DNA from 3 places in the Sporosarcina sp. SAFN-015 genome. Region 1 is predicted to be linked to each of the others. Evidence: predicted binding sites of a transcription regulator. Region 1 holds the regulator's gene; each other region holds the start of a gene.
The links. The regulator LexA, encoded in region 1, represses DNA repair genes until DNA is damaged. The targets are predictions, from matches to a motif close to CGAACATATGTTCG.
Positions count from the first base shown of each region.

Region 2: parE (DNA topoisomerase IV subunit B) is a predicted target of LexA. The motif match lies at 2,403-2,416, and genes of this name have one in related genera.
Region 3: uvrB (excinuclease ABC subunit UvrB) is a predicted target of LexA. The motif match lies at 2,095-2,108, and genes of this name have one in related genera.

Region 1 covers NZ_JBPFDR010000003.1:233,784-238,074, reverse strand. Annotated here, with positions in the region: gene ACR65H_RS07010 (methionine gamma-lyase family protein) at 1-599, shown strand, start outside; gene lexA (transcriptional repressor LexA) at 1,320-1,940, opposite strand; gene yneA (cell division suppressor protein YneA) at 2,144-2,461, shown strand; gene ACR65H_RS06995 (YneB family resolvase-like protein) at 2,474-3,124, shown strand; gene ACR65H_RS06990 (DUF896 domain-containing protein) at 3,309-3,542, shown strand; gene tkt (transketolase) at 3,647-4,291, shown strand, end outside.
Region 2 covers NZ_JBPFDR010000003.1:45,274-49,564, forward strand. Annotated here, with positions in the region: gene parC (DNA topoisomerase IV subunit A) at 1-421, opposite strand, end outside; gene parE (DNA topoisomerase IV subunit B) at 418-2,388, opposite strand; gene plsY (glycerol-3-phosphate 1-O-acyltransferase PlsY) at 2,642-3,244, shown strand; gene ACR65H_RS06015 (HesB/YadR/YfhF family protein) at 3,280-3,573, shown strand; gene ACR65H_RS06020 (C40 family peptidase) at 3,807-4,291, shown strand, end outside.
Region 3 covers NZ_JBPFDR010000005.1:200,155-204,445, forward strand. Annotated here, with positions in the region: gene uvrA (excinuclease ABC subunit UvrA) at 1-38, opposite strand, end outside; gene uvrB (excinuclease ABC subunit UvrB) at 46-2,028, opposite strand; gene ACR65H_RS11125 (IDEAL domain-containing protein) at 2,228-2,461, opposite strand; gene ACR65H_RS11130 (ABC transporter permease) at 2,562-3,773, opposite strand; gene ACR65H_RS11135 (ABC transporter ATP-binding protein) at 3,757-4,291, opposite strand, start outside.

The DNA of each region.
Region 1 (4,291 bases):
TAGGGGCCGATTTAATGGCAGGATCGCTCATCAAAAATCCAGGAGGAGGTCTTGCAAGAACCGGTGGATACATTGCGGGACGTGCCGACCTTGTAAAAAAATGCGCTTATCGTATGACGTCGCCTGGAATTGGTGCGGAGGCAGGTGCATCACTTGATACGCTGCTGGAAATGTATCAAGGCTTCTTCCTTGCTCCCCACGTCGTTAGCCAAGCAGTGAAAGGCGCTCTTTTTACAGCTGGTTTCCTCGATAGCTATGGATTCGATACGACACCACATTATTCGGCTAAGCGAACAGATTTAATACAATCCGTAAATTTCGGCAACGCTGAGCAGATGATCGCTTTCTGTCGAACAATCCAAGAAAACTCGCCGATCAATGCGCATTACGCTCCCGAACCATCGTATATGCCGGGTTATTCCGATGACGTCATTATGGCTGCAGGAACATTCATACAAGGTTCCAGTATCGAGCTCACAGCAGACGGTCCGATCCGTCCGCCATACACGGCTTATGTACAAGGCGGTTTGACGTACGAACATGTGAAAGCGGCAGTCATGTCTTCTGTAGATAAGTTATTAAAAGATAAGATGATGTAAGGTAGTTAATGAAATAAGATAGGGCTGTCCGGACAGGTTAAGTATAATCTACCTTCTGGATAGCCTTTTGTATATTTGATTATAACAATCATCAAGCGCTCAACTATTCCGATAAGCGCTCAACAATTCGATAAAGCGCTCAACAAACGCGGCAAGCGCTCAACAATCCTGATAGTGCTCAAGAAACGCAGCAAGCGCTCAACAATTCGATAAAGCGCTCATAAGACGCAGCAAGCGCTCAACAATCCTGATAGCGCTCAAGAAACGCAGCAAGCGCTCAACAATCCTGAAAAGTGCTCATGAAACGCAGCAAGCGCTCAACAATCCTGAAAAGTGCTCATGATACGCAGCAAGCGCTCAACAATCCTTGAAAAGCGCTCATAAATCGCAGCAAGCGCTCAACAATCCGTAAAAGCGCTCAAGAAACGCAGCAAGCGCTCAACAATTTGATAAAGCGCTCAAGAAACGCAACAAGCGCTCAACAATCTAGAAAAGCGCTCAAGAAACGCAACAAGCGCTCAACAATCCAGAAAAGCGCTCAAGAAACGCAGCAAGCGCTCAACAATCCAGAAAAGCGCTCAAGAAACGCAACAAGCGCTCAACAATCCGTAAAAGCGCTCATGAAACTCAATAAGCGCTCAAAAGGCGCAACTCAATAGAAAAAAGACTGTCTCGCAAAGTCGAATCGACTTTCCAGACAGTCTTTATCAATTTATTTCATTAATGAATCTGACGATACACGCCTACGACTTTACCTAGAATGGAAACTGAATTGACGATGATCGGTTCCATCGATTCATTTTCCGGCTGCAAACGGAAATAATCCTTTTCTTTGAAGAAACGTTTCACTGTCGCCTCATCTTCTTCAGTCATTGCGACTACAATTTCTCCATTATTAGCTGTATGTGTCTGTTTTACGACGACATAATCCCCATTTAATATCCCAGCTTCTATCATACTATCTCCTACTATTTCAAGCATGAACAGCTTATCATCAGACGTGCCATATGTATCCGGCAACGGGAAATACTCCTCAATGTTCTCAATTGCAGTAATCGGCAATCCAGCGGTAACTTTTCCGACTAACGGAACATGCACAACACCAGATTTAAGCGCAGTCAAACCTTCCGGATCTAGTATCTCGATTGCTCTTGGTTTTGTCGGGTCTCTGCGGATATAACCTTTACTTTCTAATCTAGCTAGATGTCCATGCACGGTTGAACTTGAAGCTAGTCCGACAGCCTCTCCAATTTCACGAACGGAAGGCGGGTATCCTTTAAGTTTCACTTCATCTTTTATAAACGTTAGGATATCCTGCTGTCTTTTTGAGATTTTTTTCATTTTTCCACCCCTCCAATTAATAGAATCAATAATTAGCAAATGTGCGAACGAACGTCCGTATCCACAATTGTTTCTTACAAAGAGTATAACAGGTGTTCGGGCAATTGGCAAACAAAGGTTCGAAAGTTTTGTTGACTTCTAAAAATTCGTGTCCTATAATGGGAACAAGTATTCCGAACAAACATTCTTGGAGGGGTTTTTTTATGGCTTTCATTCAAAAATATGGCTTTATCCTTTTGATTCTACTTCTGTGCACTGCTTTTACAATTGCAGGCGTCATGAAAGAAACGAAGTCTGCTTCAGATTCGTTCATTGAAATTACAATATCGGAGGGCGATACTCTCTGGGGGTTAGCTAGAAATTATTCTGAACAAGATCACCCGAAAAAATGGATTGCAAAAGTAATGGAAATAAACGATATGGAATCCACGACGATCAAATCAGGAGAAACATTGAAATTGCCGCAATTGGATCCGCTCATGCATGATACAATGTTGACTGAATTGGCAGGAGAAGAATAAGGGGGGGAGAAAATGAAGACATGTGTCATTTATTGCCGTGTCAGCACGGAAAAAGATTCACAGGAAGTCTCACTAGCGAGACAAGAAGAGGAACTGAACCGGCTTGCGGACGAACTTAGTCTGAAGGTTGTACATATATTTAAGGAAAAGCATAGCGGCTATGATATGGAACGGGAAGGGCTGCTTGACTTATTAGATTGCATACGTGACGAAAAGATAGATGCAATTCTCATCCAGGACGAAACAAGACTGGGCAGAGGGAACGCTAGAGTCGCTATCTTGCATTTGCTTGCAAAGACAAACACCGAAGTCATTACAAACCACGATAACGGGGCATTGAAATTGAACGAAATGGACACAATGCTGCTAGAAATACTGGCGATCGTCGAAGAATATCAACGAAAATTACATAATGCCAAGATTCGCAGGGGGATGAAACGGGCGGTCCGCGATGGATACAGGCCAGAACGGAATTTAAAAAATAAAGGCAACCTAGAAGGACGCGAACGGAAAGAAGTTCCCGTTAGTGAAATCGTCTCATTACGGCAAAAAGGCCTCACTTTCGAAGAAATCGCAGGCGTATTAAGAGGCCTCGGCCATAACGTAAGCAAAGCAACGGTCCACCGCCGATATAAAGAATATGAACAAGAGCAGGAAGGCTGATTTGTTGCACTTCCTGCTCTTTTTGTATACCTTCAAAGTATAGTTTTAATGAGTTTCACTTCAATTGTTAATGGTATTATTGTTATTATTATTAAAGTTTTATTAGGATTGAAGCGGAAAGCGTCCGCCTGAAGCGTAAATCCGGTGTACAATTGCATGTGGACAACACAACTGGAGGAATTCGATGTTATCAAAAGATAAAATTAAACGTATCAACGAACTATCAAAAAAGTCGAAAACAATCGGCCTATCAATCGAAGAAGCAAAAGAACAAACACAACTGCGCAAAGAATACCTAGAAACATTCCGTTCATCCATGCGTGACACAATCGAAAACGTCAAAGTAATCGACCCCGAAGGCAACGACGTTACACCCGACAAAGTGAAAGACGCACGCAACAAGAAGTTCCTCAACTGAACATCTGGACATAGAATGGATTGTATTTCATCTATGAATTGACTACACTATAGATGGTATAACAATTGCAACTACAAGATAAAGCACGGGAAAGGATGTTCTGAATGACCGAAAAGATTGACCAATTAGCAATAAACACAATACGAACGTTATCCATCGATGCGATCGAAAAGGCGAATTCCGGCCACCCGGGATTGCCAATGGGCGCTGCTCCGATGGCTTACACATTATGGACGAAGCATATGCACCATAACCCTTCGAATCCTGAATGGTTCAACCGCGACCGTTTTGTCCTCTCGGCAGGTCACGGCTCCATGCTGTTATATAGCTTGCTCCACTTAAGCGGCTATGGATTGCCTATGGAGGAATTGAAATACTTCCGCCAATGGGGATCGAAAACACCTGGGCATCCTGAATACGGCCACACAGTAGGTGTTGAAGCGACAACAGGGCCGCTTGGTCAAGGAATCGGTATGGCAGTCGGTATGGCAATGGCTGAAAAGCATTTGGCAGCAACGTATAACCGTCCAGGTTTCGACGTCGTCGACCACCATACATTCGCTCTTTGCGGCGACGGAGACCTTATGGAAGGCGTGGCGGCAGAGGCGATTTCCCTTGCAGGTCATTTGCAATTGGAAAAACTAATCGTCCTTTACGACAGCAACGACATCTCCTTGGATGGAGATCTAGATATGTCATTCACGGAAAATATCCGTAAACGTTTCGAATCATACGGCTGGAACTATATC
Region 2 (4,291 bases), 190 kb from region 1:
TATTTTTACCGATATCACGCAGCATTTCCGCTGCAATCGCAGAAAGCCTTGCTTCCGTATAACGCATGGCAGCTGCTGGATCTCCATCCACCGAACCGTTGTTCCCGTGCATTTCAATCATCAGATGACGAAGCTTCCATTCCTGACTCATCCGCACCATCGCATCGTATACAGAAGTATCACCATGCGGGTGGTAGTTGCCGATGACATTCCCGACTGTTTTCGCAGCTTTTCTAAATGCTTTATCGTGAGTGTTCCCTTCATGGAACATCGCGTAAAGAATCCTTCTTTGAACTGGCTTCAATCCGTCCCTAGCGTCCGGAAGTGCCCTGTCCTGAATGATGTATTTACTATAACGTCCAAAACGGTCGCCTATTACTTCTTCCAAAGGCAAGTCCTGGTATCGCTCAGTTGAAGTCATTCAAAATCCCCCTCAACATGTAAAAATTCATTTTCCAAAATATTATGGTCCTCGGTGCCGAAATCGACGTTCGTTTCAATCCATTTTCTACGAGGCTCAACCTTGTCTCCCATGAGTGTGGTGACACGTCTTTCCGATTGTGCTCCATCCTCTATAGTGACGCGGATGAGTGTACGGGTTTCAGGATTCATCGTCGTATCCCATAATTGATCGGCATTCATTTCACCGAGACCTTTATAACGCTGAAGCATATAACCGCGGCCGATTTTTTTAATAGCATCGTCAAGATCGGCTTCGGTCCATGCATACTCGACTTGTTCCTTCTTGCCTGTCCCTTTTGAGACTTTATAAAGCGGAGGAAGTGCGATGAACACTTTCCCTGCTTCGATTAGCGGCTTCATATAACGATAGAAGAACGTAAGAAGTAGTACTTGGATATGCGCTCCGTCGGTATCGGCGTCGGTCATGATGATCACTTTATCGTAAGCGATATCATCGATCTGAAAATCTGCGCCGACCCCTCCTCCAATCGCATGGATGATCGTATTGATCTCTTCGTTCTTCATAATATCTTCTAATTTAGCTTTTTCGGTATTAATTACCTTACCACGCAAAGGCAAAATCGCTTGGAACGTTCTGTCTCGGCCCTGTTTAGCTGAACCACCGGCAGAATCCCCTTCGACAAGATAAAGCTCATTTTTTGAAGCGTTCCTCGATTGTGCAGGCGTCAGTTTCCCAGTAAGAAGTGTTTCCGACCTGCGGCGTTTCTTTCCGGAACGCGCATCTTCACGAGCCTTGCGCGCTGCTTCCCTAGCCTGCTGGGCACGAATCGCTTTTCGGATCAGATTTCCGCTTAGCTCGGCATTCTCTTCTAAGAAATAGAGCAGCTGTTGGGAGATAATTGCATCCGCTGCTGTCCTTGCTTCACTCGTCCCCAATTTCCCCTTCGTCTGTCCTTCGAATTGAAGGATCTCTTCAGGAATTCGGACAGAAATAATCGCAGATATACCTTCCCGGATATCTGAACCATCGAGATTTTTATCTTTTTCCTTCAATATGCCGGTTTTCCTCGCGTATTCATTGAATACGCGTGTCATTGCGGTCTTTGCGCCGGTTTCATGTGTTCCGCCATCTTTTGTTCGCACATTATTGACAAATGAAAGGATTGTCTCAGAATAGCCATCGCTGAATTGAAATGCAAATTCTACTTCAATACCTTCGGCTGTCCCTTCGAGATACGCAACATCATGCAGAGTATCTTTCTCTTCATTCAAATAGGAGATGAATGCTTCGATGCCGGTTTCGTAATGAAAAACATCATGCTTTTCAGTGCCTTCTTCTTTTAGGTCGATTTTCAAACCTTTCAATAGGAATGCAGATTCCCGCAAACGCTCGGACAACAACTCATATTGATATTTGATCGTTGAGAAAATCGCTGGATCTGGCTTGAAATGGATCAATGTCCCTTTTTCTCTTGTCGTTCCGATTTCTTCTAATGTAGTAACCGGTTTTCCGCCATTTTCGAACCGTTGTCTAAATTTCTTGCCATCACGAAAAATCGTCACTTCCAGCCACTCGGAAAGGGCATTGACGACTGATGCACCAACACCATGCAGGCCGCCACTCGTCTTGTATCCTCCCTGCCCAAACTTTCCGCCAGCGTGAAGAACGGTCAAAATGACTTCAACTGTCGGTTTTCCCGTCTTATGCATTCCGGTCGGCATTCCGCGTCCATAATCTCGTACACCGATGCTGCCGTCTTTGTGTATCGTAACGTCAATTTCAGAACCGAATCCAGCAAGCGCTTCGTCAACTGCGTTATCGACGATTTCATAGACAAGATGATGAAGCCCCCTGGAATCCGTAGAACCGATATACATTCCCGGGCGTTTCCTTACAGCATCAAGGCCTTCCAGCACTTGAATCGAATCATCATCATATGTGTAAATTTCTTCTTTCTTCGTCAAATCGCAACCCCCATCAAACGAATGTTCTCTTTTTCTTTATATACTATCGTATCGCTTCCTGTAAAGCTTGTCAAATCAACGTTTCAGGAAGCTCGCTCAATTAATTGTATAGAAGAAACCTCCTGAATGCAATGAGATGAGGAAAATCTAGACAATATGCTTATTACATTACTTGACACATTCCATTGTCGGTATTCATCTGTTCTGCTAAACTAAAATCACATATATACTCATTATAATAAAGGGGAGCGCCATGGAAATTATCATTCTTATATTAATCGCTTATTTACTCGGATCAATCCCATCTGCATTATGGGTCGGTAAACTGTTTTATGGAACCGATGTACGGCAGCATGGAAGCGGAAATCTCGGTGCCACGAACACTTTCAGGGTGTTAGGAAAAACAGCAGGTCTGATCGTTACTGTGCTCGATATTTTAAAAGGAACTGCTGCCGTGCTACTTCCCCTCTTGCCATACTTCAGTTCGGCAGAAATCCATCCACTTCTACTTGGTGTATGCGCAGTGATTGGCCATATGTTCCCTATCTTTGCGAAGTTCAAAGGCGGTAAAGCGGTTGCCACTTCGGGTGGTGTGTTGCTCGGATATAATTGGCCAATTTTTATTATCGTCCTGCTGACATTTCTCCTTGCTTTAAAACTCACGAAGATGGTATCCCTATCGTCTATGATCGTGGCAGTTGTTGGATTCATTTACTGCATTGCCTACTATGTATGGACAGGAGATATTTATCTAATGATCATCGTCGGGCTGATGGGTGTCTTCATTTTCTATCGGCATAGGGCGAATATTGCTAGGATCAAAGCTGGAACCGAGCCAAAAGTGAAGTGGTTGTAATACAATGGAAGCAACAACCGAAAGGCGTGATAAATATGAAAATCGTTTTATCGGATGATGCACTAAAATGGTTTACAGAAGAGATGGAAGCCGAAGCTGGTGATTATATTAAGTTTTTCGCCAGATACGGCGGGTCTAGTCCGCTGCATGATGGTTTCTCGCTCGGCATTATGAAAGAGTCGCCGGACGAAGTAGCGGTCGAGACAGAAATAGCAGGTGTTCATTTTTATATTGAAAATAGGGATTACTGGTTTTTCGATGAACATGACTTGCACGTAACTGTAAACCAGAAATTGAATGAACTTGTTTATACGTATGAAAAAGCGTGATGGCTCAGCCATCCGCTTTTTTTACGTCTAACCTTAAGCTTTGTGCTATTGTTGTTCCGTTATTTTCCTTTATAACGCTGTAATCTATTTGTAAAAAAGTCCAATAAATATAATGCTGGCTTGTAGTCCAGCATTGTAACATTCGAAGAGGCAAATATTCCCTCCATATCCCCTCTTTATTCCGTGATACTATCAATCTCAGGTAAGGCATTACTATTATTCGGAGGTAAATTATGAAACATAAACTTTTTTCAGCAGCATTACTCACATGTGTCACTGTCAGTTCTGTGGCAGTTCCATCATTCAGTCAACCGGAAGTAGTCTCTGCAGCTACGGTTACATCTCAGGCATCCCAGCAAGCAGTTGCTGCGAAGGCGGACCAATTAATTCAGACAGCTAAAAGCTTGATCGGTAAATCTACTTACAGCACGGAGGTGTACAAGCCTACATATCCGTATAAGTTTTCATGCGCGACTTTCCTTATGTACATTTTCGAGAAAAATGGCGTGGACCTAGCTACATACAATGAAGACTTCATGATGCAGCAAGGCACTTCGGTTGCAAAAGGACAATGGCAAAAAGGGGATCTACTCTTCTTCAGTAGTAAAGCATCGAAGATTCCAGATCACGTCGCCATGTATATCGGTGATAATAAAGTGATCCATATGGCGGATCCAAAACAGCATATTATCATTTCTGACCTAAGTGACAAACCATA
Region 3 (4,291 bases), on a different contig from region 1:
ACTCTTGCCCCTTGAATGACTATTTCCGTGTTTTTCATCGCATTTTCACCCTTCAGCCTTCAATTCTAAAATCGTATCGCGCAATTCGGCAGCCCTTTCGAAATCAAGTGCTTTTGCTGCCTCTTTCATTTCCTTCTCGAGATTCGCAAGCAATTTCACTTTATCGTCCTTCGACAATTTCTTGCCTTTCGTCACTTTTTCCAAAGCTGAAATATCTTCTTCAGCGACTTGAGTTGCTCGAATAACTTCACGTATTGCTTTTTTGATCGTCGTCGGAGTGATTCCATGCTTTTCATTATAAGCCATTTGAATTTCCCGACGTCTCTTCGTCTCTTCAATTGCCTTCTTCATCGAATCCGTATATCGGTCTGCATACATGATGACTTTTCCTTCGGAGTTACGAGCTGCCCGTCCGATTGTTTGGATGAGGGAACGTTCTGAACGAAGGAATCCTTCCTTGTCCGCATCCAATATCGCGACGAGTGACACTTCAGGTATATCGAGCCCTTCCCTTAACAAGTTGATGCCGATGAGAACATCGTACTTACCAAGACGGAGTTCCCGAATGATTTCAATCCGCTCCAATGTTTTGATATCCGAATGTAAATATTGGACTTTAATGCCGATATCCTTCAAATAGTCGGTAAGATCTTCGGACATCTTTTTCGTCAATGTAGTAATCAATACCCTTTCGTTACGCTTTATACGCTCATTGATTTCATCGATCAAATCATCAATCTGCCCTTCGATCGGCCGTACATCGATAATCGGGTCAAGCAAGCCAGTCGGTCGGATGATCTGTTCAACCATCTCGGGTGTATGCTCGATCTCGTAAGGACCGGGTGTTGCAGACACGTAGATCGCTTCATGGACGTAGCGCTCGAATTCATCGAACATGAGCGGTCTATTGTCTAAAGCGGAAGGCAGGCGGAACCCGTGATCGACCAATACTTGCTTACGCGCTTGGTCACCGTTATACATACCTCGGATTTGCGGCAAGGTGACATGGCTTTCATCGATAACGATCAGAAAATCATCAGGAAAATAGTCAAGCAATGTATAAGGGGTAGCCCCCGCAGGTCGTAATGTCAAATGCCTCGAATAGTTTTCAATTCCTGAACAGAATCCCATCTCCCGCATCATCTCTAAATCATAACGAGTGCGCTGCTCAAGTCGCTGAGCTTCCAGAAGTTTATCTTCCTTGCGCAAAACGGCAAGTCTTTCTTCCAACTCGGTTTCGATATTCGCAATCGCCTTCACCATTTTCTCTTCACCAGTAACGAAGTGGGATGCCGGGAAGATGGCGACGTGTTCGCGTTCCCCTAAAATTTCTCCTGTAAGTGAATCCACTTCTCTGATACGGTCAATTTCATCACCAAAAAATTCAATGCGAATACAGTTTTCGTCTTGGGAGGCCGGGAATATTTCCACGACGTCCCCTCTCACCCGGAACGTACCACGCGTGAAATTGATATCGTTTCTTGAGTATTGGATATCAACGAACCGACGAAGCAGCTCATTCCTGCCGATCTCCATACCAGTACGGAGGGAAACGACATGCTTCCCGTATTCTTCCGGCGAACCTAGGCCGTAAATGCAAGAGACGGATGCGACGATGAGCACATCATTCCTTTCGAATAACGCAGATGTCGCGGAGTGGCGCAGCTTGTCGATCTCATCGTTGATTGTTGCATCTTTTTCTATATATGTGTCCGTATGCGGCACATAAGCTTCCGGTTGGTAATAATCGTAGAAGCTCACGAAATACTCGACTGCATTGTTCGGAAAAAATTCTTTGAACTCGCTATACAACTGGCCAGCAAGTGTTTTATTATGCGCAATGACAAGTGTCGGTTTATTAACTTCCGTTACAACGTTTGAAACGGTGAACGTCTTCCCTGTTCCGGTCGCACCTAAAAGTGTCTGATGCTTTTTGCCTTCCTTTATGCCTTCCACAAGTTTTGAAATGGCGGCAGGTTGGTCGCCTAACGGAACATAAGGAGCGTGCAAATCGAATTTTCGGACCATTGAAGCCCCTCCCCAAATGAATTATTTCCATTTTAACATAGACTTTGCCAAGACCAAAGAAATAAGAGAACGTATGTTCAAATATAAATTTCAATACTACTAGCTATATTTGCTTCTTACCCATTCAGTAGAAATAATAAAAAGCGGGTCTACTCAGCTAATCGGTTTTCGACTAGCTGGCAGCCCGCTGCAAATTTGTTTAATTTTCTTCCAGTTTCACCAATTCATCCGTAAGCTCGTTAAAAGCGCACTCGTCCTTTTCATCAAGCGCAAGATCAATCAGCCTCAAGAGACGTTTTTTCGTTTGTTCTCGATGAATATGGTTCAGGAATAGATCCATGTAAATATCATTCAATAATCTCTCCGCTTGAAGCGAAGTACTATTTTTCCCCACGGCTTTTAAGAACTCGGCATATGAATAATTGTTTTCCATCTCCCTCACCCCTGATGCCTTTTTTTTATTATACATAAATTCCGGGATCAATTGCAAGGTTTTTAAGAATATTCTATTATTACTTTTTTTGGATAGCCGATCAAATCTCTTCTGTTTTCTCGTTCGACATACGGATTGTCACTTCGGAAACTACGAATACAACGATCGCCATAATAACCGGTGTTACGGATATTCCGATTGCAATTAAACCTGTCACAAGTACAAAAATTGCTTGTAATAATTGGACTCCGCTAACTGTTTTTCGTATGGCAGGTGTCCTTGTATTTTCCGATTCCGGGAAAAGCATATCCATTCGGAAATCATCACCCGCGCGCAATGCATGCACTAATTGAATGGATGATGCAAAGGCCAATGCTCCGATAAAGATATAGACGACAATCGGAAACGGAATGAGAGCAACACCTAGTACTGATAAAACAGTCAATCTGACCCAAAGCCAAAATATATCATCCGTCCGGACGAGAGTCCTTCTAAGCAAATATCGTTGAGGCGATGTTTGTCCGAATTGAGCAGAGCGCAATAGGAACCCGAGCCATGCACGACGGCTGACGGACCCTTTCAAATGCGGTACGTCCGTAAAGTAATTGGCGAAGCGATAAAAACGCATCATACGATTTTGCTCCACCGATATGAAATGTTCATACGGGAAAGGATTTGCTGCACTTCTTTTCTTCCAGAATAAATAATAGACAGCCATAAGCACACCTACGAGCGGAATAAAATAAGGACTGCCAGCTAGCATCACATACATGAGCAGCGCTGCTAACACGAACCGGACGAGACGGTCTTTCCAAATCCCCTCTCCTTCATTAGCACGGCGATAATGGTATTCTGTCTCGACATACAGCCATTTCACGAGCAAAATGACGATGGCAGTCAATAAGAATTGTGGTTTTCCCGCAACATCCGTTGCTGCTAGCAAAGGTAATAGAATGATAAATAAAATGTATGGAAGCGGCAGCTGTGAAAATAGCGAATATCGCAGCGACCGTTTTAAATACTCTTCAAGTTTGTTTTCCATCGGAAGGAAAAAGACGATGTCTGCGGGCTTCAGCAATGTTACCGGCGAGCAGATGGACAATACTGCGCCGATTAGAACCGCCGCGATAATCGCTGAAGGGAATTCAGACGGCACTTCTTTTAACCATTCGCTGTATGCGTATCCGCCTGCCCCAATCGTAAAGAGCAGAACGATTGCTAAATGGCCTGTGAAAACGAACTTCATATACTTTTGCAGTTCTGTCATGTACCGGACAAAACGATCGCTCCAAATCTCACGCAAACTGTTCATGATCATGATCCCCGGTCATCGAAATATATAACTCGTCCAACGTAGCATTGGGCCTGTTGAAGGCTTTCCGCAAATCATCCATCGTCCCTTGCGCCCTTACACGTCCTTCATGCAGTAAAATAATCCGGTCGCAATACTTTTCTGCAGTGGAGAGCACATGTGTCGACATCAGTACTGAGGCGCCGTTCGCTTTTCTTTCTTCTATTTGATCGAGCAATGAACGGATTCCGATCGGGTCTAATCCGACAAACGGTTCATCGATAATATATAGCGAAGGTTCCACTAAAAACGCGCAAAGAATCATGACTTTTTGTCGCATCCCTTTTGAGAAATGCGATGGAAACCAATTCAACCGCTTCTCCATCATGAACTCTTTCAATAGCATTTCAGTTCGCGCCTCAAACACTTCCCGGTCCAATCCGTACGCCATTGCTGTCAACTCTAAATGTTCTTTCAGCGTAAGCTCTTCATATAAGATCGGTGTTTCCGGAATATATGTGAACGCTTGACGGTATGCT